DNA from 4 places in the Brevibacillus halotolerans genome. Region 2 is predicted to be linked to each of the others. Evidence: predicted binding sites of a transcription regulator. Region 2 holds the regulator's gene; each other region holds the start of a gene.
What was found. Region 2 encodes LexA, which represses DNA repair genes until DNA is damaged. Its sites were predicted from a motif close to CGAACATATGTTCG; they were not measured.

Region 1: uvrB (excinuclease ABC subunit UvrB) is a predicted target of LexA. The motif match lies at 4,200-4,213, and genes of this name have one in related genera.
Region 3: ruvC (crossover junction endodeoxyribonuclease RuvC) is a predicted target of LexA. The motif match lies at 2,663-2,676, and genes of this name have one in related genera.
Region 4: recA (recombinase RecA) is a predicted target of LexA. The motif match lies at 5,773-5,786, and genes of this name have one in related genera.

Annotation. Positions count from the first base shown of each region.
Region 1 is NZ_JAPTNK010000004.1:11,039-18,628, reverse strand. It holds gene O0550_RS07210 (murein hydrolase activator EnvC family protein) at 1-24, shown strand, start outside; gene O0550_RS07205 (S41 family peptidase) at 108-1,589, shown strand; gene O0550_RS07200 (PDZ domain-containing protein) at 1,779-3,062, shown strand; gene O0550_RS07195 (flagellar hook assembly protein FlgD) at 3,181-4,110, opposite strand; gene uvrB (excinuclease ABC subunit UvrB) at 4,285-6,261, shown strand; gene uvrA (excinuclease ABC subunit UvrA) at 6,274-7,590, shown strand, end outside.
Region 2 is NZ_JAPTNK010000003.1:365,942-373,531, forward strand. It holds gene O0550_RS06710 (hypothetical protein) at 1-306, opposite strand, end outside; partial or broken gene O0550_RS06715 (sigma factor-like helix-turn-helix DNA-binding protein) at 323-544, opposite strand; gene O0550_RS06720 (hypothetical protein) at 750-1,028, opposite strand; gene O0550_RS06725 (hypothetical protein) at 1,477-1,641, shown strand; gene O0550_RS06730 (hypothetical protein) at 2,126-2,683, shown strand; gene O0550_RS06735 (hypothetical protein) at 3,294-3,536, shown strand; gene crcB (fluoride efflux transporter CrcB) at 3,609-3,989, opposite strand; fluoride riboswitch at 4,049-4,108, opposite strand; gene O0550_RS06745 (DUF896 domain-containing protein) at 4,167-4,355, opposite strand; gene yneA (cell division suppressor protein YneA) at 4,434-4,817, opposite strand; gene lexA (transcriptional repressor LexA) at 4,977-5,597, shown strand; gene O0550_RS06760 (DUF456 domain-containing protein) at 5,974-6,462, opposite strand; gene O0550_RS06765 (hypothetical protein) at 6,813-7,226, shown strand; gene O0550_RS06770 (aminoacyl-tRNA deacylase) at 7,365-7,590, opposite strand, start outside.
Region 3 is NZ_JAPTNK010000001.1:617,992-625,581, forward strand. It holds gene O0550_RS02710 (nucleobase:cation symporter-2 family protein) at 1-869, shown strand, start outside; gene O0550_RS02715 (hypothetical protein) at 956-2,119, opposite strand; gene O0550_RS02720 (hypothetical protein) at 2,305-2,496, shown strand; gene ruvC (crossover junction endodeoxyribonuclease RuvC) at 2,735-3,235, shown strand; gene ruvA (Holliday junction branch migration protein RuvA) at 3,232-3,852, shown strand; gene ruvB (Holliday junction branch migration DNA helicase RuvB) at 3,858-4,865, shown strand; gene queA (tRNA preQ1(34) S-adenosylmethionine ribosyltransferase-isomerase QueA) at 4,915-5,943, shown strand; gene tgt (tRNA guanosine(34) transglycosylase Tgt) at 6,066-7,196, shown strand; gene yajC (preprotein translocase subunit YajC) at 7,216-7,542, shown strand.
Region 4 is NZ_JAPTNK010000002.1:363,909-371,498, reverse strand. It holds gene O0550_RS04680 (2-oxoacid:acceptor oxidoreductase subunit alpha) at 1-81, opposite strand, end outside; gene spoVS (stage V sporulation protein SpoVS) at 659-919, opposite strand; gene O0550_RS04670 (TIGR00282 family metallophosphoesterase) at 1,036-1,830, opposite strand; gene rny (ribonuclease Y) at 1,975-3,525, opposite strand; gene O0550_RS04660 (RecX family transcriptional regulator) at 3,886-4,545, opposite strand; gene recA (recombinase RecA) at 4,627-5,685, opposite strand; gene O0550_RS04650 (DEAD/DEAH box helicase) at 5,860-7,449, opposite strand; gene O0550_RS04645 (competence/damage-inducible protein A) at 7,466-7,590, opposite strand, start outside.

The DNA of each region.
Region 1 (7,590 bases), on a different contig from region 2:
GATCCAGCACCATACATTCGCTAGGATTGTCGCAAATATTGTAGCTCCACTTTGCATACACTAGTTGCATAGCTTTTCCATGGCAGACAAAAAGGATGGTGTATAGTATGAAATGGAACGGACGCAAGGTGCTTGCCCTTGTGCTAGCCGGTATGTTGACCAGCAGTCTTCTAACCGTGATTGCTGTGAAAACAGTTCCGTTAAGCTCTGCAACAAATGCGGTAGTGGCTGGCGGGAGCAACGGTCTTTTCTCTCTTGGTGGTGGACAAGGTTCGCCCAAAGACTTTGCTAAGCTACAGGAAGTATATAAAATAATCAAATCGCGTTACGTGCATGAGGTAGCTGATGACAAGCTCATGGAGGGAGCCATCAACGGCATGATCTCTGCGTTGGATGATCCGTATTCAGACTATATGGATCCTGAGGCAGCAGCGGAATTTAATGCATCTCTTAATTCTTCATTTGAAGGAATTGGGGCAGAAGTAACAATGAAGAATGGTAAGCTTACCATCGTATCACCGATAAAAACCTCCCCGGCGGAAAAAGCGGGGCTTCGTCCAAACGATCAGGTGCTTAGCGTTAATGGTGAATCTTTGGAAGGCTTAGATTTGCATAAAGCGGTAGGGAAAATTCGTGGTCCTAAAGGAACGAAGGCTACTCTGAAAATTTTGCGTACGGGAAATCCCGAACCGATTACTGTTGTGATTGTTCGAGATGATATTCCAATTGAGACTGTCCATAGCTCTATCCTAGAGAGTAACGGTAAGAAGATCGGGAAATTAGAAATGACCTCCTTCGCTAGTGCTACGGCTGACGATTTTAATAGAGAATTAGCCGAACTAGAGAAAAAAGGCATTCAAGGATTAATCATTGATGTTCGTGGTAACCCAGGCGGCTATCTAAAAGCAACGACTAGTATCAGCGAGGTTTTGATCCCTAACAAGGCTAAAATTGTTGAAATCTCTTATGGAAATAATAATGAACAGATAGAGACGTTTTATTCCAAAGCAGATAAGGGAAAACCGTATCCAATCACTGTTTTAATTGATGGAGGATCTGCTAGTGCCTCCGAAATTTTAGCAGGTGCCCTGTCCGAGAGTGCAGGTGCAAAATTGGTTGGCGAAAAAACGTTTGGTAAGGGTACCGTTCAGAACACAATGGAAATGAAGGATAAAAGCCAATTAAAGCTGACAATTGCTAAATGGTTAACACCTAAAGGGGAATGGATTCATAAAAAAGGAATCCAGCCTGATGAGGTTGTCACCCAGCCAGATTATTTTAAGGCAACACAGCTCCCGCATGATAAAGTATTATCACGCGATATGAATGGGATAGAAGTAAAGAACCTCCAATTAATTCTTGAAGGTCTGCAATTGAAGCCAGATCGTTTGGATGGCTATTATGATGCTTCTACTGAAGCCGCAGTGAAAAAATTCCAACAGGCTCATAAGCTTGAAGTGACGGGAAAAGTAGATCAAAAAACGGGTCTAGCGATGCAAAATGCTTTAATTAAAGTAATGAGAGATCCGAACAACGATCGCCAATTGCAACGTGCATTGGAGATCACTGCGCAGTCAAAGGCAAAATAATCCAAAGAAAAAAAGCAGGGAAACCTTTCTATTCTGTAGAAAGTAAGAACCACGAACAAAACGGTCGTGGTTCTTTTTTGTATTAAGGATAAATGGTTTGGACTGATAGTAAAAGTGCAATAAGTTTTGCCGGCACTAGAGGTTTGGCAACTGCCAAGCTCTTTTATATTTTTAGAGGGGGAGAGAAAATTGAGTGTGCTCTGGAACCTGATAAGCAACTATTTGTACGCATTGGTACATTTTCTGTTAAATCCGCTCCTATATGCGTTTCTCATACTGATTTACCTGCATTATCGCAAACAAATGCTATGGGAGCGTCAACTGTTTTCCGTACGAATCCATTCGCCATTAGCACAAACACTGCGTTCTGTTGGTCTGGGGATAGTGGGCGGTTTGTTCGTTAGCCTTGTAGCTGGGTTATTAGGTATCTTTATTCAGGTATCTGACATGTGGATTGCTTGGGCGATTGCTTTATTACTTGCCTTTGTAAGATTTCGCTTTCTATGTTTGGCCTATGGAACGGCTATTTTTACGGGCTTACATGGGCTTGCCAAACTATTTCCCATAGCCGAAGAGGTATCTGGCATCGCTAAAGTATGGGGGTGGTTTGCTCATGCTAATCCAGCACCGCTACTAGCTTTAGTCGCTCTATTACATATTGTAGAAGCATGGTTTATTAGAAGTCATGGAGACAGACATGCATCTCCGTTATTTGTAGAAGGAAAACGCGGAAGAGTTGTAGGTGCTTACCAGCTTCATTCCTTTTGGTTAACACCTGTCATTGTACTAACCCCTGTTACAGAAGGGGCATTGCAGGTACCAGCACTATTTCAGGGATGGCCGTTGTTTTCTCCGGATTGGTCGATGGCTACGCTTGGGATGTTGCTTTTACCAGCAATTACGGGTTTTTCTGCTATTACTAAAACAAAAACACCACAGGAAAAAGCGAGCTCTTTATCCAAGCATTTATTTCTGTATTCATTCATTTTGCTTGGAATAAGCTATGTAGCAGTCATTGTTCCTTCTCTTGTGTATGTAGCTGCCCTCTTTGCCTTTTTTGGGCACGAATGGTTGGGCTGGCTAAGCGCACGTCAAGAGGAGAAATTGCCTCCCTACTACGTTCCTACTGGTAAGGGCCTGAAGGTGCTGGCTGTACTCCCAGGGACGCCAGCCGATGTCATGGGGATTAGGAGCGGCGAGGTAATTGTTAAGGTAAATGGATACCCGATCTCGGTAAAGGAAGATTTATATCCGGCGTTACAAGCTAACCCAGCTTTCTGTAAAATGGAAGTTTTGACACTGGATCATGAAATAAAATTTACGCAGAGTGCGATCTATGCGGGACAGCATCATCAGCTTGGTATTATTGTGGTACCAGACGAACGGACAACGCATTTTGTGTCTATGCAAGAAATTGGTTTCCTTGGAGTAAGGAAGCATAAACCGAAAGGCGAGCATGAGCTGGGCATGTAGCAGGGAAAACCCCATTACCCGCGGAAAAAGCATGGAAACAAAAAAAGATGACCTCAAGCTTGTATGAGGTCATCTTTTTCGTTTGAGAAGAACGGTTTTGGACTGCTCTTCTTATCATTTATGCAGAGGGTTTATCTGTGCTACCTTCAGACTTTTCCTTGTCATCAGGAGTTTGGGAGTCGGGATTTTCACTTTCACCAGCACCCTCAGAACCATCGGTGCCGCCGCTCTCGCCCGTGCCTTCAGAACCACCGGTACCGCCGCTTTCGTCAGTACCTTCAGAACCGTCCGGCTCAGTAGGAGCTTCTTCCTCTTCTTCAGGCTTTACTACCTCAAGTCCAACGATATCTGTAGATTTAATCTTTTTACCGTCAGCTAGAACAAATTCTACCAAACCATTTTTCATGCTGACTGCCTGAATGATACCAGTTGACTCAGTTGAGGTTGGTTTGCCGTCCTCGCCTGTTCCTTGTTCTGTATACGTTACTTTATAACCAATCATATTGGCGTATTTTAGTGTTTGGTCAACACCAGTTTGAGACGTAAGAGATTCTAGGCCATGGATTTGCTGTTGGGAGATAATATCTTTACCTACAATAAACCAGATTCTGCCATCAACCATTTTTACTCCGTCAACGGTACCAGAAGCTGTTGTTACATAAATTTGACCGGAGTCATCCTTACGAGCCACTTCATAAGTAGCTTTTTTACCGATGATTTCCTCGTACTCTTTTACGTTTAACAGACTGCTATTTGACTCCTTCATAAGAAGCTCGATATTCGTCACTTTTTCTACCATGGTCATCATAGCGGTTTGCATCATAAATTGAGAGTTATCCATTGGTGACATCGGGTCTTGATTCTTTATCTGGGCAATCATTAGCTTCATAAAAGATTCGCTATCCAAGCCCGTTGAAAATTCTTTTGTATTAGCATAGCTATATTCTGCTTGTACGGAAGACTTTGTTTTCGGCGTTGTGTTTTGTGCTGTCGCTTTGGCTGCTGCTCTCGCTGCTCCCAGCGATTTTTGTATGCTGTTGGTCGGCATTCATTTTCCTCCCAAATGGGTAAAAATTATCAGACAGATAGACTTGCTATCTTTCTATATTATCGGTAAAATCACTTATATCGAATAGACAAACAAACGTTCGAGTTTTTGCTTACATTTTAAATGATTGTGCTATAATGAAGGATAGGATATAAAAAGGAGGATGAGGGGACCGTGGATCGTTTTGAGTTAGTTTCGGAGTATACGCCTTCGGGTGATCAGCCTATTGCAATTGCAGAGCTAGTGGAAGGAATAAAGGCGGGTAAACGCCATCAAACTCTGCTGGGTGCTACCGGAACAGGTAAAACCTTTACTGCTGCTCATATGATAGCTCAGGTGAACAAACCTACACTAGTCATGGCGCATAACAAGACCTTAGCTGCTCAGTTGGCAGCAGAATTTCGTGAATTTTTCCCGAATAACGCGGTAGAATACTTCGTTAGTTACTACGATTACTATCAACCGGAAGCCTACATTCCTCATTCGGATACTTATATTGAAAAGGATTCAAGCGTTAATGATGAGATTGATAAATTGCGTCACTCAGCAACTAGCGCGTTATTAGAGAGACGAGATGTCATCATTGTCGCATCCGTTTCTTGCATATACGGTTTGGGTTCCCCGATTGAATATAGAGAGATGGTGCTTTCCCTGCGTACGGGCATGGAAAAAAGCAGAGATGAGGTTTTGCATCGCCTCGTTGATATTCAATATGACCGCAATGATATTAACTTTACTCGTGGGACGTTTCGTGTTCGAGGAGACGTACTGGAAATATTCCCGGCGTCGCGCAGTGAACAGGCAATACGAGTAGAGTTTTTTGGTGATGAGATTGAGCGCATCACAGAGATTGATGTATTAACTGGGGAGATTCTGGGAAGTAGGGACCACGTAGCGATTTTTCCTGCGTCTCACTTCGTTACCCGTGAAGAAAAAATGAAGAAAGCTGTTGAAAATATTGAACAGGAGCTAGAACTAAGGCTGTTAGAATTGCAAGCAGCAGGCAAGTTGTTGGAAGCGCAACGGCTAGAACAGCGTACGAGATACGATATAGAGATGATGCTGGAAATGGGCTTTTGCTCAGGAATTGAGAACTACTCCCGTCATTTGACTGGATTACCAGAGGGACATCCTCCATACACGTTGCTTGATTATTTTCCGGATGATTTTTTAATGGTGATAGACGAGTCTCACATGACCCTCCCACAAATTCGCGGGATGTACAATGGAGATAGAGCCCGCAAGGATGTACTGGTGGAGCATGGCTTCCGCTTACCGTCCGCCCGCGATAACCGTCCGCTTAAGTTTGAGGAGTTTGAAAAGAAAGTAAAGCAAGCTGTCTATATTTCAGCCACACCAGGAGTATATGAACTGGAGCATACGCCTAAAATGGCAGAGCAGGTCATTCGTCCAACAGGTTTAGTGGATCCAACAATCACCGTTCGTCCAATAAAAGGACAAATTGATGATTTAATCGGGGAAATTCAGGCAACCATTGCTAAAGACGAACGTGTTTTAGTAACGACTCTTACCAAGAAGATGTCAGAAGACCTAACCGATTATCTGAAGGAGATAGGCATTAAAGTACGTTATCTGCACTCTGATATTAAGACTATAGAGCGCATGCAGATTTTACGTGCCCTGCGTTTGGGCGAATTTGATGTTTTGGTCGGGATTAACTTGTTGCGGGAAGGGCTGGATTTACCGGAAGTATCTTTAGTTGCCATTTTAGACGCAGATAAAGAAGGCTTCCTGCGCAATGAGCGGTCATTAATCCAAACCATCGGACGTGCTGCGAGGAATGCAGAGGGTCGCGTAATTATGTACGCTGACAAAATGACTGATTCCATGTCGAAAGCCATACAAGAAACGGAACGGCGCCGTAGTATCCAGCTTGCTTACAATGAAAAGCATGGCATCACACCACAAACGATTCAAAAAGCCATTCGCGGAGTTATTGAAGCAACAAAAGTGGCAGAGGAGAAAGCTGATTACCTACCACACTTAGATGTAAAGAAGATGCCGAAAAAAGATCGCATAGTAGTCATCGAGCGAATGGAAGAGGAAATGAAGGAAGCCGCACGCAATCTCATGTTCGAACGTGCAGCAGAGCTTCGTGATTTGATATTGGAGTTGAAAGCTGACTTGTAGGGAGTGAAATACATGCCATTAGATCGAATCGTGGTGAAGGGTGCACGCGCTCATAATTTAAAAAACATAGATGTCGTCATCCCACGAGATAAATTTGTTGTTTTAACGGGACTATCCGGTTCAGGAAAATCGTCTCTTGCTTTTGATACGATCTATGCGGAAGGACAGCGTCGTTATGTAGAGTCGCTATCTGCCTATGCTCGTCAATTTCTTGGACAAATGGATAAGCCTGATGTAGATTCCATTGATGGTCTCTCTCCAGCTATTTCGATTGATCAGAAGACCACGAGTCGCAATCCACGTTCTACCGTAGGAACCGTGACAGAAATCTATGATTATTTGCGTCTGTTATATGCACGTATTGGAAGACCTGTTTGCCCAACTCATGGGATAGAAATTAGTTCCCAAACGATCGAACAAATGGTAGATCGTATTATGGAATTTCCGGAACGTACCCGTATGCAAATTCTGGCTCCACTAGTCCAGGGACGTAAAGGAGAACACGTCAAGCTGTTAGAAGATATTCGTAAACAAGGGTATGTTCGGGTTCGGGTTGATGGTGAAGTCCGGGATTTATCTGAGGAGATTCGTCTGGAAAAAAACAAAAAGCATAGCATTGAAGTTGTCATTGACCGGATTGTTGTCAAACCTGATTCTCAGACGCGCATTGCTGATTCCTTAGAAACAGCGTTGCGTTTAGCAGATGGTAAGGTAATTGTCGATGTGATTGATCAGGAAGAGCTGCTATTTAGCGAGAAGCATGCTTGTCCGCTCTGTGGATTCTCGATTGGCGAGTTAGAGCCAAGAATCTTCTCATTTAACAGTCCGTACGGAGCCTGCTCAGAGTGTGACGGATTGGGAGTGAGGATGGAGGTTGACCCGGACCTGGTTGTTCCAGATTCCGCTAAGACATTATCAGAGGGGGCTATAGCAGCCTGGGAGCCAAAGTCTTCTACCTACTACCCTCAACTATTAGAATCAGCTTGCCGCCATTTTAGCATTCCTACAGATGTGCCGGTGGAAGAGCTAGATGATGAGCAATTGCAAATCGTTTTATATGGCAGCAAAGGGGAAAAAATTCAATTCCGTTATGAGAATGAATTTGGTCAAGTACGTGAGGCTACAGTGGCATTTGAAGGTGTAATCCCGAATCTGCAAAGACGCCACCTAGAAACCAGCTCTGATTATATACGTGAACAAATTGAAGGCTTCATGGGGCAAAAAGCCTGCCCGGTTTGTAAAGGCCAGCGTTTGCGTCAAGAGAGCCTTGCTGTTTTGATCGGCAAACGTAATATTTCAGAGCTAACCAGTCTATCTATTGTGGATGCC
Region 2 (7,590 bases):
TGAAAAGTCAGATATTGCAGCGAGTTTTTCAGGACTTACTTTCAATAAATCGGTGTGCGGCAAAAACGTGATTGAGAGCCCTGCACTCGCTATACACAAAATCCCAGCACAATTATATACCCAATAAATTTTTTTCACTCCATTTGAATCCATAAGAAAGAAATCAGATAATACAATAAAAGTTGCACAAAGAGATAAACTGGTTAATAGAATTGGATCAATAATTACACCAGATAACCTTAAAATTGATGTACATATAATACCTATGCCCATAAATAGAACTAATACGTCAGATGTTAAATCCATAACGTCCCTCCTATCATTAATAATATACATTGTGGTTTCGAAAGAGAAGGGTTTGATTTAACACTGGTAACGCAACAAAAAATAAAATTGCAAATCTTGTAGTTTCGAGCCTATTCCTTGTCGGATAGGCTTGTACACTACTTCTCGAAATACACAAAAATCTAGCCGTTTCCTCAAATGAAAATCCTTCACCATGAGTTAGGATAAAGCACTCTTTTTCTCTTGGTGACAGGTAGCATAACGCGTTCTCTGTTGTTTTTCTTCTTTTTGATCACCTGTAGATTGAGCCTTAATCATTTCGTAATTAATCCATCTTAATTTTTTCAGCATATGTCCATCTGTGTTTTATTCATTCCGCATCCTCCCTTATCACAAGTAATGGTTTGATAAATCGCGATCTGTTTTTTCTATTTCTGCACCATAACTTTCTTTGTACGAGACATTTACATAACGAATGGAGGTTGAAACATAGTCATATGCCAAAGAATCAACGAAGTTTTCAAACTCTTTTCTTTGTCTATCCCCTCATTTGATTCTTCCCATCCCTCTTTACTGCCATCTGGAGCAACGAAAAAACTTTGATAACCGTTCGAATTGCTTTTTATTATTGGAGATACAAGTGAACTAAACAACTCTTGGGCTTTTTTATGAACCAGCTCCAATTTATCCATTGCATAGTCAGCATCTGTTACAACAATAGCGTTGTGTTTGATAGTCCCCATTCTTTCCTGCCATTTATCGTATGTTGAGTAACTAACCTAGTGAAAAAAGTTACACAATTTACCTATTTTTTTATATAATCGAAATGTCTCACAAACTTAAAAAGCAGGTGATATCCTTGATTGACATGGGCGAAATTATACATAGTTTTTTTGCATTGCTGCCCATTTTCTTAAATATTTTCTTTAGTATCTGGGCCTATCGTGATTCAAGAAGTAGAGGTAATAGTAAGGAATTCTCACTCATTGCATTAATAGTTGTATTGGCTTTTCCTATCATTGGTTTGCTATTATATTTGATCATTCGAAGAGATTAGTTTTTGTGGGGTGTAAGGGGATAACGATGCCCCTTACACTGTTTCAATGAGCTGCTGTTTGGTCATTGTGCTTCCTCCTATCCAAAGCTAACAATCATGCCCTGTTCATACGAACCGAGGATATACATATCTTTGTGCCAACATCATTCATCCTGATCAAATCGGTACCTATCCGTAACAGCGATAATGTTCGGTTTACTTTTCCAGATTTGACTGTGATGCAGTATCATGTCGTGCATTTGGTGTTTGGTAAGGCTGGTGAAGCTTATCTGATCAACCACTCTTCATCATCTTCCTAGAAATCAAAAGGCGTACAACGTGAATCATCCCGAATATAAGTAGTCCAATTAATTACCACATTTGCATTCCATATGAGCTACTATCGATCAAGGGCATTGACTCGTCTTTTTCTTATTTAGCCAACATAGTGACTCAATATACAATCGGAAAGAGCATAGATACTCCAACTAAACACAAATTGTGTGAATGCAAATTTGTTATGTACATTATTACCAAGAATGAAAAGGGTCTGCCCGTTCCCATTCCCCCAAAAATAGGTTCTGTTAAAGAATGTGATTTGTTATTCAGCTAACGAGTAGTTTAATCGCAAAAAACTTTTACCAAGCACAATAATTCCGTTCTTTGAATATGATGGGTTATAAGTCAGTGTGTGCACTCTATTTGTTTTGTACTAAAGGGTGAAACTTGCGAAATTGTATTTTACAGTCTCACCTCACACCGATATGCATGAGCAATTACTATGTTTGGTGGGAGGAAGAATAAATGGATTCCTTTCAAAAAAATAATATGTTAGCACAAAATTCATCGAATAATGCTAAAAAGAAACAGTCAGCAAACAATTCATCAGATAATGAAAAAAGAAAGCAGACAACCAACAATTCATCAGATAATGAGAAAAGAAAGCAGACAACTAACAATTCATTAGATAATGAAAAAAGGAAACAGCCAACCGATAATTCATCAGATAATAAAAAAAAGAAGCAGCCAACCAATTATTCATCCAATAATAAAAAAAAGAAACAGTCAACCAATAATGCTAAAAAGAAACAATCAACCAATAATTCATCAATTTTACATTGCATGAATGGCAATAATTTAGAGCTTATTGTGGCTGCTCTTCTTTTAACTGGTAAGTTAAGAGTAGATGCTGTTCAATTGTTTAGACAAGCTACGATGATTGTCAGTTTAACGGGAAAGTACGTTACATTAGGCGATTTGAACAATACAAATGTAGATAGCATGCTAAAATTTCTCAACGATAATGGCAATATAACTGTGGATGAGATTATTCAGGCACTTAAAAAGAAAATGGATAATTAATAAGTATTAAAAGGAAAAGGGTGAGCTCATAATGAAAAATTTTGATGGAGAGGGTTTCTCGGAATTAATACTAATAGTTATTTTAATTACATTGCTAATATTTGGTTCCACAGATATAGTTGGTCTTTCCGCTCAACCAACAAAACCATAGAAAGAGAATGCCAACCCCCATTTAATTTTTCTGAACAGGACTTAAAAGGAGTCCTTTTTTTTATGAATGATCAACATTGTTGTATAACAGAGTCAAAAAATAAATTCAATCTCTTCTTTTTCTATAGTTGAATTACAATATATTTAACGTAAGCTAACATTCTATCTACAAAATATATTGTCTCTTCATAAGAGTTTCACTTATGTAAGGGTTTCCATGCGCGTATCAGGATTTATATTGTAAAATCAATTCCACAATTATATTCCGTCACCTGTAATTTGCTTAGGGCCCTAATTAGAATCACGAATCGTTCTAGTAGCATCTTTTATATACATGGTATCAGTAAGTTTCTTCATCAAGAAACTCGCTAAAGAATCAGATTAAGAAGAAATCACAATTAGAAACTGCTAAAAATGATGTTGAGAAGCAGCTACATAAACTTCAGGAAAGCAAAAGGAAATGGCATTTGCATTTGTTGAGGAGCTTCTAACAGTTGAAGAATTACGTAAGCGGACAATGGAGGAACGTGGTTTAAAAACTCAGTCATTAAATGATCTGGAAGCTATTAATAAACAAATGAAAGCAAGTGCATCAAGTTCTGATGCGTTTGAATTAATGCTTAAGCTTCCAGATCTATGGCCAGTACTCAGTGATCCAGATAAAAGCAAAATGATAAGAACTATTTTTCACCATAGTTGTTAACACACCATTTACAAAAGTAGTGGCTAGAAGAGGTACACCATTGCCAGCTTCAATTGAAAGGATTAAGTACAACTAACTCTTTTTCGTTTTCCATTTGATATGAAAGCCAAGCCATACCATCAGTAAACCACCCCATAGACTAGCCAGTACATAGCAAATGGCAAGTACATATTGATGCTGATGCCAAAGGGTAAGTGTCTCTACACTAAAAGTCGAAAAGGTCGTGAAAGAACCAATAAACCCTGTTCCTACTCCTAAGGTAAACCAAGCAGGCAGTTGATTTCGGGTTAAGAGATATTGATTGAGAGCTCCCAATCCGATACAGCCTATGAAATTGACTACTAGCGTACCTAAAGGAAATGAGAGCTCCCACCAGCCCGCTGTCCATGCTCCTACTAAATATCGGAATACAGCCCCCAACATTCCTGATAGTCCAACAATTAAAAAAGACATGCATTCTCTCCTTTTCCACTATTTTTCACATATATACAAACAAACTCCTACCAGTAATATTACTGGTAGGAGTCATTAGCCTATTGGCGCTTAGGGCGAACTCCATCGCCTCTATTTACTTGTAAAAACCTGTTTCACAGCACTAGTGCTACGGATCATTTGGAAAAATCACATAGACTAGTGTTTAGGTTCCTCATCCTCTACATAACGGATCGAATCTAAACTAGATTTCAAGGAAGCCTTCATAGCATCAATGTATTTTTGACGAAGAACTTGTTGCTCCGTTTTTTCTTCTGGAGTTAAGCCAACACCCTTCGATTTCTTGGCTAATTCATTAATACGTTTTACTTCTGCATCAGTAACCAATGGTGATACCTCCTCAACTAACTTCTCTTTATTATAACACAAGACCAAAGGAGAGGAGATATAAATTATGGCTCCCGCTTATCGGTATACTGGAATAGCTAGATTATTTCCTGCATAAATCATGGGGCTATCTAACTGATTTTGTTTCATGATCTCATCCATTAGCTCTCTGGCTGATAGTCCAGATTCCTGTTGATAAGCTTGTGCAATACTCCACAGCGTATCACCTGGCTGAATTGTAATGACTATAGCTGCCTGCTGTGTATGGGGAGCCGCAATAGCCACCTTCTCTTTTCCAAAAATCATGCTGCCTGCTGCAAGGGATACTATGATCAGCAATAACGTTACGATTGCTTGCCCTCGCGTTATCCCTTTTCTATGATGTACCAATGTGTTCTTACTCGTCATTGTTTTTGTTTTATCTTTATATAGATTCTGACAATTGCTAGATTGTACCATCATTATCATCACCCTCGCAAACGTTTGTTCTCATTTGATAACATCATCATAATGCGAACAAATATTCCTGTCAAGCAAAAGAATCGAACTAATGTTTGTCGAACGCAAATTCTCATGGTATAATGTAGAAAATATCTGGATCGAGAGAATGAGGTGTTCGAAATGTCCAAACTCTCCAATCGCCAACAAGCGATCATTGATTTTATTCGTAAGGAAGTAAAAGATAAAGGTTATCCCCCGTCTGTTCGAGAAATCGGTGAAGCCGTAGGACTAGCTTCCAGTTCCACTGTTCACGGTCATCTCGCAAGACTTGAAAAGAAAGGATTAATCCGCCGCGATCCTACTAAGCCACGTGCCATTGAATTATTGGACGAGACTCGTCTACAGGACGATTATGAAAGCTCCATCGTTCGAGTACCAGTGGTTGGTAAGGTAACGGCAGGTCAACCTATTACAGCTATTGAACAGGTGGAAGAATATTTTCCATTGCCAGAAAACATCGTTACGTCTGACAATGTGTTCATGTTGCGCGTTATGGGAGAGAGCATGATCGAAGCAGGCATTTTAGATGGCGATTATGTAATTGTCCGCCAACAAAATGTAGCTAACAACGGGGATATCGTGGTAGCCATGACCGAAGAGGATGAAGCAACTGTAAAACGTTTCTTTAAAGAGAAAACCCACTTCCGTCTACAACCGGAAAACTCACAGCTTGAACCAATCATTTTAGATAATGTGACGATTTTAGGTAAAGTAATTGGCGTTTACCGCCTTTTCCACTAGTGCATTGGATTTTTAACTTCTCACGTGCTTACACGTACAAACTCTTGGTGAGGATCATACTCGCCAAGAGTTTTTTACTACTCAAATTTATTGTTTGTAACGGTTTATTTTATGCCCCACTCTACCTATCTCCTTGATACCTTTCGTGTTTCTCCTACTACTGGACTTATATTTAGGTGTAAATTAACCTCATAGCCACTTAAAACAGTGTTTCTTTTTAGCAAATCTTCAAACAAGTCTTCTCTAATTCTGATGTGTAAACACAAATAAACCGAGATTGCCGGTTTCCCTACAGGAAATGATAGAGAATTTGACAATCTCGGTTTTATGGAATGGATCAACACTCAAAATCCAATGTAACGATCCACAATAAGCTTTACCAAGCAACAATAAAGAACCAGATAATCATGATGAGTTGGATAGAGATTTTCATAATGACACTGCTAAAGAAACCTATAAGACTTCCTATCGCTATCTTAAAAGCTCGTTCTGCCGGTTGTTTTTGCATCAGCATTTCAATTAATAATACAAATACAAATGGGAGAATAATCATACCAAATGGCGGAAACGTAAGTACACCAATAATAACACCTAATATTGACCCGATTGCTGATGCTTTTGAGCCACCATATTTTTTAACAAAGTACATATTAGTCAATAGGTCAGCACCAAATAACACCACACTCAAAATCCCCATTCCCCACCAGAAGGAAACCGGTAAACCTGCTCCAGGCTCTGCAATCGCGAATTGATATAGTAAAAAACCGCCCCATAACATAATCGTATCAGGTAACACTGGGAAGAAAATACCAGCAATACTTACACCGAATAGAAGTATAACAATCAACCATAATAAAACATCCATGTTTAACCCCCCTCTTTGTTGCATCTGACCCGTTTTCTATATGTACGTTTCAGTGCCCTCCTACGTTTCATTTTTACTTAGGAGTTTCCTTTTCTTGTTTGCGAAACGTGTCTTTTCCTGCATATACATGATCCCGCTCTTTTTATGATCTCATTTTTAGCAAAGCCTGACCTATTTATCTATAGCGCTCTTTTACCAGTTCCTTTTTCCACTTCATACAGGCAAAAGGACAGCAAGAAAAAGGTATATGGATAACAGGAAAAATATAACATTTAGAGAAATTAATACTATATACTAAATTATCCCCGCTTCAAGTCTGTATATCCTATTTCGGAAAGGAAGGTTACAAGATGCACAAAATCGTTTGTTCTTTATTAGCAGTACCACTTGTTTTCTTACTGTACTCGACTAGCTACGCGGCTTTAGATAAGCATATCACAACAAAAGTAACGATTAGTAGTAATGCTTACAGCCAATATTCTATTCCATTTGCACTAACGGTAAAGGAATGGGATAGAGGTTATGGGGAAGCTGGTGTTACAGGCCCTTTTTTCCTTGCGAAAGGCGGTAGCGTAACGGTTACGTTTGATAAGAAAGTAGATTCATTGGGCTGGTATCTACTGAATGCAAATACCTACGGAGCTGAAAAAATCTACCCAAAAGGCTCTACTGTAACCGTCCCACGACATTCGCATTGGATTGTTATTCTGCAAAACGCTAGCATAAAACCTGTTCCTATTACAGGCAACGTGACGATTCACTAGTCTTTTTATCACGTTATCACGCAACACCTTCACTGATCAGTATCAGCTCTTTCATCCACTGCATTCCCTAAAAATTGGTGTAGGAGAATGGGCTGTCGTATGCGAGGAAATGCCTTAATGCTAGCTGTACCGCATCGCCTATTTTCTTACACGCATCAATTTTCCGCTATTTAATCTTACTAAATCTTCTACCTTTATTTTCACTAATGAATGAGGAGAGCCTCCTCCCGTATAAACATACTCTAATTCTGTTATTTTCGGATCAACCAAAAAAATCGCCTCAAATCCAAAAGAAGGGACCCCACCGGCTGGATAACCTGTTGCTTCTAATACTTCCTTTTCATCTGCCAAACGAGGTCTTTTT
Region 3 (7,590 bases), on a different contig from region 2:
GGGAAGGCAGTGCATCTTTTGGCTCTCCTACTAATTTACTTCTAGCTTTTTTAACCTTGCTTTTAATCCTGTTGTTTAATCGTTTTTTTACTGGATTTATTCGATCGGTTGCCGTATTGATTGGACTTGTGACGGGTACCATGATCGCCTTTTTCTTAGGCATGGTTGACTTCTCACATGTGTGGACTGCCTCCTGGATCAGCATTGTACAACCATTCTATTTCGGTACGCCGCGCTTTGATATAATGGCAATTCTAACGATGATAATCGTCAATATAATCAGTATGGTGGAATCTACCGGTGTTTATTTTGCAGTTGGAAAAGTGACGGACACCAAGATTGACTCCAAAACAGTAGTAAAAGGCTTACGTGCAGAAGGCCTTGCTATTACAATGGGTGGTGTCTTTAACGCGTTCCCCTATACAGCTTTCTCACAAAATGTAGGGCTTCTTTCATTGACGGGGATCAAAGGTCGAGAAGCCATTATGGGAGCAGGCGTAATTCTTGTTACATTGGGAATGCTGCCAAAATTGGCTGCACTTACAACCGTTATTCCCGATGCTGTACTAGGCGGGGCTATGATTGCTATGTTTGGGATGGTAGTTGCATCGGGTATTAATATTTTATCGAGTGTCGATCTATCTAAAAATGAAAATCTTTTAATTGCAGCTTGCAGTATTGCAGTAGGCTTAGGCTCCGCAGTGGTTCCACAAATGTTTGATCAGCTACCAGGTATGGCAAAGATGATTATGCAAAATGGGATCGTTACAGGCTCGTTAACCGCGATTGTATTAAATATTTGTTTGGCTCGAAAAGATAAGGCGGTTAAAAACGCTTCTCAGACGACCTCAGAAACGGTCTCTGTATAACGACAATTTCAGGTTAAAAGGTAAGAAAGGATGTTCCGAACAGCAAGATTGCTTAGGGAACATCCTTTTTACATCACCGTTTTTTGTTATTCACCAACAAGCTCCATTTCGGCGATTCGCCAACGATCCCACTGTGATCCTCTTACTAAGGTAAAATAACAGATTCTTTGATAGGTTTTCCCTTTCTTAGCATAGGAGAGTTTGACAGGGATGGTGACTGAAAACATATCGCTAGTTTCCTCCTCCGCTGTCATCTTATCTAAAAGCGGGTGCAACCGTTCACGAACATACACGGGATCATTCATGGATGTCAGAGAGCTTGGTGATCCCGCAACTAAAAAGGAAGCAAGAGGCTCTTCTTCCCGCAGACAGGTGAGATAATAATCAATAATTTGAAGCGGGCTAGCCTCCCGCAGAGCTGAATAGAGTGTTCCAGCCGCTTTTTGAATCATAAATTGGTGGCCAGCATCCGGCTCATGACGCTTATGAGTCGAGCTGCCTAAGAAGTGAATACAAAAATGCCCATTAAATTGATTTCCAGGAATTCCATCACCACCGTGAGGCATACCGTGCATGGAAGCCGCATAATGTTTTCCGTTTATGGTCAGTAATATGGCGCGCCTTTTCCAGCTCCATTTCCCCTGATATATCCTTTTCATAATGAGAGTATCCTGCTTGGTTAAAGGTTGTACGTCAGCATGATCACTACCAGCTCGACGCTGTACACGGAATTGTTCACCTGATTCAATATCTGTGACAGTTCCGTAAGCCATACGTTTAAAGTTTTGTTGTACCTCGCTCCACGGCGATAATAAACCGTAATGCTTTTGTTCGGTTAAAGAAACCCATTTTTCAAGATGTGTACGCAATGAATTTGTTACTAGTACTTCCCGATAGGAGTCTTGTTCAAATAACCGCTGCTCATCACTATATAGATAACGATTTTTTTCCGTATAGATGATAGCCCGAATAAATTCTGGTTCAGAGCTTGAAATACGTGGGCTAGCTTCAATTAGCTGTCCCCATTTTTCCTGACCTGATATTGTCAGCTTCGATTGAAAAGCAGCATGTACAGAGGTTTTTACAATGATGGTAATGCCCCCTTGAGGCAGGGAACCCGGGGAAAATGGAACGAGTTTATTTGTTTCGTTTACGTACACATGATGTTTTCCGAAAACAGTGGTGGGGGAAAATAGTAAACAAAAGCAGATTAGCAGAAAATAGAGACTAGAAAAGGATTTCTTCTTCATAACATGTCCCCCTTTAAAATGACAAATGAAATCGACTTTAGTTATAGGATGCTTCCAGAAATCCATTTCATTCTAAGCTTGTTATCCATTACTGATCGAACGCTAATAGGTAAAATCGGGATACATACCGCAATCATCAACATCGCATACTGTAGGGGACGGCCATGTGAAGGAGGAGTTCTTGTATGTCTTCAATGCCTAGAGGAAGCTACAAAGACCAGTTCCATCAACGCTTGTATGTTCAGCTCAACCAAGGTCATAACAAATTGAACTATCGACAAATAAATAGTATCGAGAATCAGATGCAGCACGAAGTAGACGATTACGCCCATATGCAGCATGACTTAGCTGATGAGCTTGGTATGAACAAACACTAATTGGCCGTCCCACGTTATGAAACGAGGCAGGGGGAGTCTGTTGAGAATATCTCAGCAGGCTTTTTCTGCGTGCTCTGTCATGAATCAATGAAATGGGCTTAGGGGTGGAACGATAGAAAAAGCTAGGGCTTGATTGCTTATAGATGGGGTTATCAAACTTTCAACGGAAATGCATGTTCGCAATCTGTCTGGTTTGTGTTACAGTTAAAGGAAGACAGGAAGAAGCGGAGAGAATGGAATGCGGATAGTCGGAATTGACCCGGGGATTGCAATTGTCGGGTTTGGTTTTATCGATAAAGAAGGAAGTTCCTTAAAGCCTGTACAGTATGGTAGCATACAGACAGAAGCTCATACACCTGTGCCGCTACGATTGCGTCAAGTGTATGATGCTACCATTGAGCTTTTGGAAACGTATAAGCCTGATGAAATGGGCATAGAAAAATTGTTTTTTAACCGAAATGTGACCACGGCTTTTACTGTAGGACAGGCTCGGGGTGTTATTATTTTGGCTGCGGAGCAAAAAGGTATCCCGGTTTTTGAATACACACCAATGCAAATCAAGCAGGCAGTGACTGGCTACGGTGGAGCTGAGAAAAAGCAAATTCAAGAAATGGTACGGATGTTATTGAAGTTAAAAGAAGTGCCAAAACCAGACGACGTAGCAGACGCATTAGGTGTAGCGATTACACATGCTCAAAGCCGCACGTATTATGATATATCGGAAGGTGCAAAGAAATGATTGATTTTGTAGAAGGAATTGTCTCATATATAGATACGGAATACGTTGTGGTGCAAGCAGGTGGGCTTGGTTACCGCATTTTTTGTCCTAATCCTTATTATTTTGTGAAAGATGAAGGGAAGTCTTGCCGATTATTTACGCATCACCATGTACGTGAGGATGCGATTCATTTATATGGATTTGCAACCAGAGATGAACGTGATTTATATCGCCGACTGCTTGATGTGAATGGCATCGGACCAAAAGGCGCATTAGCTATCTTGGCTGGGGCTACACCTGACCAAATTGTTTCTGCTGTTCAACAAGAGAATGTGACTTATTTAACAAAGTTTCCTGGGATTGGGAAGAAGACGGCCCAGCGCATGATCTTAGACTTGAAAGATAAGTTGAAGGGCTTTACACCGTCTATGCTGGTTACAACTGCACCAGAATCTTTATTGGTGAAGGGAAATTCCGATATGGCTGCTTTAGAGGAAGCTATGCAGGCGTTGATGGCTTTAGGCTATTCAGACAACGAAACACAAGGGATTCGTCCTACATTGCTGGAATCAGCTAAATCGGGGGCTAGTGTAGAACAATTGATTAAACAGGGGCTTGCGCTCTTTATGAGGGGATAAAGAAGATGGACGATAATCGGATTATTACCACCCATATGCAGTGGGAAGAAGATGCTAATGAATTTAGTTTGCGTCCTCGCTTCTTATCCGAATACATCGGGCAAAAGCAGGTAAAAGAGAATTTAAAGGTCTTTATCGAAGCTGCTAAAATGCGAAAAGAGGCGTTGGACCATGTATTATTATATGGACCTCCAGGTTTAGGAAAGACAACTTTATCCCAGATTATAGCTAATGAACTAGGTGTGAACCTAAAAACAACCTCTGGACCCGCGATTGAACGACCAGGTGATTTAGCTGCCATCCTTACGAATCTTCAAGAGGGGGATGTGCTGTTTATTGACGAGATACATAGACTAAATCGCAGTGTAGAAGAAGTCTTGTATCCAGCGATGGAGGATTTTGCTTTAGACATCATCATAGGAAAAGGGCCGAGTGCTCGCAATGTCCGACTTGACCTGCCGCCCTTTACCTTAATAGGGGCTACGACGCGTGCGGGCTTACTTTCGTCTCCGTTGCGCGATCGATTTGGGGTCGTTAATCGTTTGGAATTTTATACAATTGAAGAATTAGCTTTCATTGTGTCGCGTGCAGCAGACATCCTGCAAATTGGGATGCAAGAAGGTGGGGCTCTAGAAATTGCCAGGCGCTCCCGAGGGACACCGCGTATTGCCAATCGCTTATTAAAACGTGTCCGGGATTTCGCTCAGGTTCAGGGCGAAGGAATTATTACCCAAGAAATTGCCCATGAAGCTTTAGTCAGACTTCAGGTGGATGCTTGCGGACTCGATCATATTGATCATAAATTACTTCTTGCCATCATCGAAAAATTTGCAGGCGGACCAGTAGGACTAGATACGATTGCAGCTACCATTGGGGAAGAATCACAAACGATTGAAGATGTTTGTGAGCCTTATTTGCTACAAATTGGGTTCATTCAGCGAACACCGCGTGGACGTATTGCGACACCAGCATGCTACACGCATTTTCAACTCCCAATGCCTTCTGAGTCTTAGAAGGATTTGTCCAACAGCAATGAATTGCAAAAAAGGAGATTAGAGAGACGTGGATGTAACTTTATTTGATTTTGACCTGCCTGAAGAGTTGATTGCCCAGCATCCACTTGAGGATCGCACAGGGTCTCGCTTGCTTGTTCTTGATAAACAAACAGGTGAAGTAACTCATCAGCAGTTTACGGACTTACTTACGTATTTAGAAGCGGGGGACGTGCTGGTTGTTAATGACAGTCGCGTGTTGCCCGCCCGTTTGATTGGCGTAAAAAGCGAGACAGGGGCTAAAATTGAGATTCTGTTACTTAAGTCGCTTGGGGATGACCGTTGGGAAACCTTAGCACGTCCAGGGAAACGATTTAAAGTAGGAACTGAGATAGAGTTTGGTGATGGTATGCTTCGCTGTGTTTGCGAAGAGATTACACCAACAGGAGGACGAATTGTTCGATTCTCCTACGAGGGAATTTTCTATGAGATTTTAGATCGATTAGGCTCAATGCCCCTGCCGCCTTATATTCATGAACAACTAGATGATCGCGAACGCTATCAGACTGTTTACTCTAAGGAATTAGGCTCTGCAGCGGCACCGACAGCAGGTTTGCATTTTACACAAGAATATTTGGATAAGCTTCAGCAAAAAGGGATTAAACTAGCCTATGTTACTTTGCATGTGGGATTGGGAACTTTCCGTCCGGTGGAAGCAGATGTAATTGAAGAGCATGTTATGCATGCTGAGCATTATCAATTGACACAGGAAATGGCTGATCTGATCAATGGTGCAAAAGAGGCAGGTAAGCGAGTCATTGCTGTCGGCACTACATCTTGTAGAACACTGGAGACTATTGCAAAAGAACATGGTGGCAAGCTAGTTGCTCAGTCTGGCTGGACGGATATTTTTATGTATCCTGGCTATGAATTTGCGATTATTGACGGGCTTTTAACAAACTTCCATTTACCTAAATCAACGCTGGTCATGCTAATTAGTGCTTTGGCTGGACGTGAAAATGTTCTTCGTGCTTATCAGGATGCGATTGCCCGCAAGTATCGTTTCTTTAGTTTTGGAGATGCGATGTTAATTAAATAAAAGAATTTTTATGCGTTTTCTTGTGATTCGTGATCATACCTTTTATAATAGATAAGACGTAGGAAAAACATGCTAATAAAACAGATGGTGTTCACATCTGGTTATTGAGGAGTGCAGAGACTTTGGCAGTACGCTACGAATTAATTAAAACGTGCAAACAGACTGGCGCACGACTGGGACGAGTTCATACCCCGCATGGTACTTTTGAAACCCCAGCATTCATGCCGGTTGGGACTCAAGCCACAGTTAAAACCATGTCCCCTGAAGAAATCAGCGGGATGGGCGCTAACATTATTTTAAGTAATACGTACCATCTATTCTTGCGTCCGGGTCACCAGATCGTTAAAGAAGCAGGTGGCTTGCATAAATTTATGAACTGGAACGGAGCTATTTTAACAGATAGTGGTGGATTTCAGGTATTTAGTTTAAGCAATTTACGTAAGATTACAGAAGAGGGTGTATCTTTTCGCTCTCACTTAAATGGGGAAAAGCTGTTTATTGGACCTGAGGAAGCGATGCAGATTCAAAATGCACTTGGTGCCGATATTATGATGGCTTTTGATGAATGTGCCCCGTATCCAGCCGAGTACGATTATGTAAAAAAATCGATGGAGCGGACAACCCGTTGGGCAGAGCGTTGCTTACGCGCGCACGAGCGCAAGGAAGATCAAGCTTTATTCGGGATTGTACAAGGCGGTATGTATCAGGATTTACGGGAACAAAGTGCGCGTGACCTTGTACAGATGGACTTCCCGGGGTATGCCATCGGCGGACTTAGTGTAGGTGAGCCATTCCCGTTAATGTATGAAGTGCTAGATTACACAGTTCCATTGCTTCCGGATAACAAACCTCGTTATTTAATGGGTGTAGGTTCTCCAGATGCCCTCATAGAAGGGGCGCTTCGTGGAATTGATATGTTTGACTGTGTGTTGCCAACTCGTATAGCTCGAAATGGGACATGCATGACGAGCCAAGGAAGGTTAGTCGTACGCAATGCAAAGTTTGCGCGCGATTTTACTCCACTTGACCCTAATTGCGACTGCTACACGTGCAAGAATTATACGCGTGCTTACATTCGTCATTTGATCAAAGCTGAAGAGACCTTTGGCATTCGTTTAACTACGCACCACAATCTGCACTTCCTCATTAAATTGATGGAGAAAGTGCGCCAAGCGATCCGTGAAGATCGTTTGAAAGATTTCAGAGACCAGTTTTTTGCCCAATATGGATTGGGTGAAAATAGATCTTTCTAAGAACTAAGGAGGATGAACCATGCAAGGTTTAGGTGGATTGTTGCCGATTATTATTATGTTTGTGATCTTTTACTTTTTGTTGATTCGCCCTCAACAAAAACGTAATAAAGAACGCAATGCAATGTTGGCAGCTATGAAAAAAGGGGATCGCGTTGTAACAATTGGAGGACTGCATGGCACTATCCAAGACATTACTGACGATACACTTATTTTAAAGGTTTCTCACAATGTACACATGACGTTCGACCGCGGTGCAGTAAATGCTGTTTCAGTTTCTAGCCCTACTAAAGAAGTAGCGGAAACGAAAAAAGAGGAACTGGAAGCACCTGCTGAAGATACGAAATAAATCATAAACACAAAAAAGCTGTTAGCGATATGCTAACAGCTTTTTTCC
Region 4 (7,590 bases), on a different contig from region 2:
GGCAATAGAGAAGATTTCACCTGTACTTTCAATACCTTCCCCTTGTTGTCCTCCAACTTTCCAAGAAAGTTGACTAATCATGAAATTCCACCCCTTCAGCGACTGTGAGAAAATCTACAATCATCATTCAATCCGAACTGCACACATCTGTTCAATCAGTATTTGTCTATGTAATATAGTAGACAAATTGTGAAGAATTTGTGTATAAACAAAACCAATTTTAGACCTAGCTTATTCAAATTGCAAGTGCTTTTACTAAAGATGGTTGCATTGTGTTAATAAATGTACTCGGTATATTAATGATCTTCTCAAGTAATTGTAACATGTTCCCATAAAGTCGCAACTATTTTTACTAAAAATTTAGAAGGTTTTGTCCTTCTGTTGAAGTTGATTCATTAGCTATTCTTTATATCTTCGTTGATTTTCGTGCTGAAAGCAAGTCATGTTTATTTATTTGTTTTTTTGACTGCTTGTACATCTTTTTTACGATGTATTTTTGAAATAATTATATGTAAAAACGATAAGAAAGCCAAGCCAATCGACTGAGAGGCTTGGCATCTAACTCTCTATGCTTTAACAGGCTTGTCTGCTATTCGGCAAATAAAAAACCTGTTTATTCCAAGAGGACAAACAGGTGAATAGGTAGTTTAGTTCTCTATCATCTGGGTTCTACAATTAATTTTATGGCTGTACGTTCTTCTCCATCAATTATTATGTCTGTAAAGGCTGGGATACAAATCAAATCGACACCACTAGGCGCTACGAACCCACGTGCGATAGCTACTGCCTTAACAGCTTGATTGAGCGCCCCCGCTCCAATGGCTTGAATCTCGGCGGCCCCACGCTCACGGAGTACGCCTGCAAGAGCACCAGCAACAGAGTTGGGGTTAGACTTTGCTGAAACTTTTAATACGTCCATCCTTTGTACCTCCCGTCAGATAGAAATAACTCTTATCTCTAGAATGATATTCGCATAACCCCTAAAAATTCCTGCCTTTTACGATTAATATTCGCAAAATTCGAATCTACCTTGTATTATTCCATAAAAGGACAAGCTGCGTCAATTCGAATTCGATCTATCTTTTTCGTTTTTCCTGTGGAATTATCGAGGGTAAAGAGAACACCGTTTAATTGTGTCGGCCCTTCTGCCACTTCAAATCTGACAGGTAATTGTGTTAAGAATTTCTTTATCACTGCGCTCCGCTCCATACCCAGAATCCCATCTGTTGGACCGCACATTCCTGCATCGGTAATATAGCCGGTCCCATTAGGTAAGATTCGTTCGTCTCCTGTTTGTACATGTGTATGTGTTCCAACCATGGCACTAATTTTCCCATCCAGATACCAGCCTAGTGCCTGTTTTTCTGAAGTAGCCTCAGCATGCACATCCACAAAAATAAATTTGGTGCGCTTTCTTGCTTCTTCTACTAGCCGCTCTGCCGTTTCAAATGGACACATTAATGGTGGTAAAAAGGTTCTTCCCTGCACGTTAATGATGGCTACCTCTCCCACATGTGTTTGGACATAGGTAAGACCTTTACCTGGGGTCCCCTCCGGAAAGTTCGCTGGGCGAACAATACGTGAATCGTCGTCTATAAAATCAAAAACTTCTCGATTATCCCATGTATGATTCCCCATCGTGATCGCCTGAACACCCACCTGAAAAAGCTCATTAGCAATTTTTCGTGTAATTCCACGACCATGTGCCGAATTTTCACCATTAACTACAATCAGATCAGGTGCATATTTTCGTTTCAAACGTGGTACATAATCTTTTACAATTTCTCTTCCGGGAGACCCTACAATATCTCCAATGAACAATAATTTCATTCTAATCACCTCTACTATTGATTCTAAAAATGGGCGATGACCAATCCGCTACCCCCAGCAGGACTTGGTTGTACGTATAGAGATGAGAATGTAGATACATTTCTATCCGTCAAAAAAATAAAGTGGCGTCTCGCCACTTTATTTTTACTTCGCGTATTCAACAGCGCGGGTTTCCCGAATCACCGTTACACGTATATGTCCTGGATAATCCAGCTCATTTTCAATACGTTTCGTAATTTCTCGTGCTAGCCTCATTGACTCAGCATCATCAATTTTTTCTGGCTGTACCATCACGCGTACTTCTCGACCTGCTTGGATTGCATATGATTTTTCTACGCCATCGAAGGACTCAGAGATTTCCTCAAGTTTTTCCAAGCGTTTAATATATGTTTCCAAGGTTTCACGGCGTGCGCCTGGACGTGCAGCAGAAAGGGCGTCAGCTGCAGCTACTAACATCGCAATGACAGAAGTAGGTTCTGTATCACCATGGTGAGAAGCAATACTGTTGATAACAACAGGGTGCTCATTGTATTTCTTCGCTAGTTCCACACCAATCTCTACGTGAGAGCCTTCTACCTCATGATCAATTGCTTTACCGATATCATGCAGCAAACCTGATCTTTTTGCCAGTTTCACGTCTTCTTTTAATTCCGCAGCCATTAGGCCAGCAAGATGAGCTACTTCCATTGAATGTTTCAAGACATTTTGTCCGTAACTTGTACGGTAACGCAAACGTCCTAAAATCTTTATTAAATCAGGATGTAATCCGTGTACATCTGTCTCAAATGTTGCTTGTTCCCCGTACTCACGAATACGTTCATCTACTTCACGTCTTGATTTCTCAACCATTTCCTCAATACGAGCTGGGTGAATACGTCCGTCTGCCACCAGCTTATCGAGAGCCGTTTTAGCAATTTCACGTCGAATCGGGTCAAAGCCTGAAAGAATAACTGCCTCAGGAGTATCATCAATAATAAGATCAATACCAGTTAGTGTCTCTAGTGCTCGAATGTTACGACCTTCTCGACCGATAATTCGACCTTTCATTTCATCATTGGGAAGAGTAACAACTGAAACGGTCGTCTCTGCCACATGATCAGCCGCGCAGCGTTGGATTGCTGTTGTGATAATCTCACGAGCTTTTTTATCAGCGTCCTCTTTTGCTTGCGTTTCAATATCCTTGATCATAATTGCCATGTCATGGCGCACTTCGTTTTCTACGTTTGTTAGAATAATTGTTTTTGCTTCATCTTGAGTTAGTCCTGAAATGCGTTCGAGTTCAGCAACTTGATCTTTATATAATTGCTCAACCTTGGCTTGCAACTCAGTAATTGATTTTTCACGGTCGCTTTGTTCTACTTCTTTACGTTCCAATTGGTCCAGCTTTCGGTCAAGAGACTCCTCTTTCTGAAGGATACGTCTCTCTTGACGCTGAATTTCGTTACGACGCTCTTTGATTTCGTGATCAGCATCTGTACGCAGCTTAAACACTTCGTCTTTGGCTTCTAAGACTTTTTCCTTTTTCACTGCCTCCGCATCGCGTTTCGCTTCTTCGACGATTTGCTTCGCCGCTTCTTCTGCGCTTGAAATTTTGGCTTCTGCAATGGATTTACGTAAGAAGTATCCGACCCCAAAACCAATTGCTAGTGCTACCAACAATAGCAAAACTAACAATAGTGGGTTAGATAGATCCATACGTGTTCTCTTACACCTCCTTTGTCTATGACTTTTACATTTCTCATACAAATCATTTTTTTCTTGGTGATTCCTATCATCTTCGTATCTCGTACACAAAATGAAAAACAAGTAAGACCGAAGAAGGAAACATTTGGCATCCATAGCCTAAAAAACAAGACCGATGCGACTCGGTCGACTGCAATCATGATAGACATAGGCCTCATGGATATTCAGTTATGGATTGCTAATCGCAAAAAGTTATCAAACACCAAGTAATACAAACCTATTTTATTATTTGCGAACAAGCCTTGTCAAGGAGTAGACCTTGTGGGGAGTAGGATTGCTTCGCTAGGGAAGGATTTAGAGGATACGCCCTCCCTACTCGTCATCTTCCTCCATCCAGTTTTTTGTTCTCCATTCATTTCTTAGCTGTTGAACAATGGAATGGGAAAATCCTTTCCGTAATAAAAATTGTAAGAGCTTATGCTCTGTTTTTTGATCAATGGGAGCTGTTATTCTTGCTAGTTTTCCTCGTAACAAACCACGCGCTGCATCTAGCTCCTGTTCATATTCTATTCTTCCCAATACTTTCTCTATCAAACTTGGGGCAATTCCCTTCTGCTTTAATTCCATCTTGAGCATATAGGCTCCTCTAGGCTTTAAACGCAATCTCTCTTCTACCCATTTTTTAGCAAATAGCTCATCGTTTATATATCCTTCCCGCGTACACTTCTCTACTATTCGCTCCGCTAGTTCTAGTGAAAACTCTTTCCCTATTAAATATCTTTCTACTTCTCTAGAACTCCGTGGACGATAGCTAAGATAATTAATAGCAGCCAAATAGGCTTTATTCTCATGATCCGCTCGTAAAACCTCTGCGAAAAAATTACTATCTATCTCTGTACCCTTCATCAAATGGTACTTAATAAAGACTTCCTCATGCACTTCAAATGCAAATTCATTGTCCAGATCAATTAAATACACTTGTTTTCTTTTAGAATCCCTATGAACGGCCGTGATTACCCCTGAGGTTTTCATGTTTCCTCCCATTCTAATCGAGACTGCTTTGTCTTCACATAAAAAGCCTGCCGCACAGAATACGACAGGCTTACATCTCTTCTACTCTAAATCAAAAGTTGGCTCTTCATCCTGCTCTGGATCGAGAACCGCTTCTCCCTCTGGGATGGAATTAGGATTCAAGCTGTAATATTCTCGAATTTTTTGGTCAATCTGAGCTGCAATAGCTGGATTCTCTTTCAAGAACTGTTTTGCATTTTCACGGCCTTGACCTAAACGTTCCTCATTAAATGCATACCAGGCGCCGCTTTTAGCAACAATGTCCAGCTCAGCTCCAATATCCAGAATACTGCCTTCTTTAGAAATACCTTCTCCATACATAATATCGACTTCGGCTACTTTGAACGGAGGAGCTACTTTATTTTTTACAACTTTAATTTTAGTCTTTGTACCTACTATATCATTGCCTTGTTTAATTCCCTCTGCTTTACGCACATCAAGACGTACACTAGCATAGAATTTCAAAGCACGTCCACCAGGAGTAGTTTCTGGGTTTCCAAACATAACGCCCACTTTTTCACGCAACTGGTTAATAAAGATCGCAATCGTTTTGGATTTATTGATAGCTCCAGAAAGCTTACGTAAAGCTTGAGACATCAAACGAGCTTGTAGACCAACGTGAGAGTCACCCATTTCTCCTTCAATCTCAGCTTTTGGTACCAAAGCCGCTACGGAGTCTACTACGATAATATCTACAGCGCCAGAGCGTACGAGAGCTTCCGCAATTTCTAAAGCTTGTTCTCCTGTGTCTGGTTGGGATAAAAGTAATTCTTCTATGTTAACACCCAATTTAGCAGCATAAACAGGGTCTAGAGCATGCTCTGCATCAATAAAGGCTGCTTGTCCACCTTGCTTCTGTACTTCTGCAATGGCATGAAGTGCAACTGTTGTTTTACCAGAGGATTCTGGCCCGTAAATCTCAATAATACGGCCACGTGGGAAACCGCCGACACCAAGTGCGATATCAAGAGCTAAGGCTCCTGTTGAAACAGTAGAAACCTGTGAATGTGCCATTTCTCCCATCTTCATGATGGAGCCTTTCCCGAACTGTTTTTCTATTTGTCTTAAAGCACTCTCAAGCGCAGCGCGACGATCTGACAATAGTGACACTCCCTTTCTCGTTCCACTCAACTTTTTCTTATGTATGTATCATACATCGAGATAGAGGGGTTTGCCAAGTATTTTTTACGAACAAATATTCGTATAGGAATTATATAGAAAAAAGAAGGCATTTTCACTTAACCTCCATGTGAAAAAACCTTCTGTACAGCCTAATTATGATTTACGTGTCCGCGGTTTAGCGGGCTCTAGATTAATACGTTTACCGTTGATGCGCGTCTGTCTTAACGCCTCATAAACAAACGGAGCAACATCTTCTGGGACTTCTACAAACGTGAAGTTTTCAAAAATATCAATTCGTCCTACTGATTTGCCCGGAATGCCCACCGATTCGGAAATCTCCCGTACAAGATCCTGAGGCTTCATGTTCACATTTCGTCCTACATTTAAGAAGAAACGAACCATTCCTCTTGCTGCGCCCGTCTCACCAAAATTGTACCCTTCTTCTTCATCATTTCCACTCGGATCAGTATGAAACGCGAGATGTAGAGCAGCGGCTGCAACTTTAGCTGGGTCATGCTCCTGCATTAGCTCATTCACGATTTCTTGATACATACCATTCACAGACTCACTTTCAATCAGCGAACGTAGCTGTTCACGTAATTGAGTACGTTTGCGCTCCGCAATCTCCTCCAAGGTAGGTACGGTGCGAGTAATCAAGGATGCTTTCGTCTGTTTTTGAATCACCATTAACTGACGCATCTCTCGAGGAGTGACTAGTGTCATAGCTATCCCTTTACGCCCAGCACGTCCAGTTCGGCCGATCCGATGTACGTAGCTTTCTGGGTCCTGTGGAATATCGTAATTAATAACATGTGAGACGTTACCTACATCAATCCCACGAGCTGCTACATCTGTAGCAATCAAAAACTCAATCGTACCTTCCCGGAAGGCCTTCATTACTTTGTCGCGCTGTGCTTGAGATAGGTCGCCATGCAAGCCATCTGCCATATAGCCTCGTGCTTGTAAGGCCTCACTCAATTCGTCTACCCCGCGCTTCGTTCGACAGAAAATAATGCCAAGCTCTACATCCTGGCTATCGAGAATGCGGCATAGGCTCTCCCGTTTATTACGTTCGAAAACTTTATAATACACTTGTTCAATAGAAGGTGCTGTTACTTCTTCACGGCTGACAGCCACAGTCTCGGGATTTTTCATATAGCGATGAGCTAAACGCTTGATTTCAGGAGGCATGGTTGCTGAGAAAAGCAAGGTTTGACGCTCAGCTTTCATGTGGCTAAGAATGGTCTCGATATCTTCAATAAAGCCCATGTCCAGCATTTCATCTGCTTCATCGAGAACAAGCATTTTCACATTTTCCAAATGGAGTGTCTTGCGGCGCAAATGGTCTAAAACACGCCCAGGTGTACCAATCACCACATGCACACCTTGTCGAAGCGCACGAATCTGATGGCTAATTGATTGCCCACCGTAGATAGGGAGTGTGCGAATTTTTTTGTATTTGCATATTCTCACTAATTCTCCCGCCACCTGTATAGCGAGCTCGCGAGTCGGAGTCAAAACAATCGCCTGTATACGGTTGTTAGTAGGGTTTAAGACCTCAGCCAACGGGATACCAAACGCAGCCGTTTTCCCTGTACCTGTTTGAGCCTGTCCGATCAGGTCGCCACCCTCTAGTATTTTAGGAATGCAAGCCGCCTGAATTGGTGATGGTTCTTCAAAGCCCATATCATGAATAGCTTGCAACACATTTTTATGTAAAGCTAAATCTGAAAAAATCGTCATGATAGTCACCTTTCTTTTAGTCATTACAGTGAAGCTGCTGGAGCGCATAATATAGAGCATTCTTGGCAACACGCCCAATTATCGCTCTGCGCTGTCCTGCAACTTGCACCTTTTTTACCAAAGTAGGCTGCTTCTCACTGG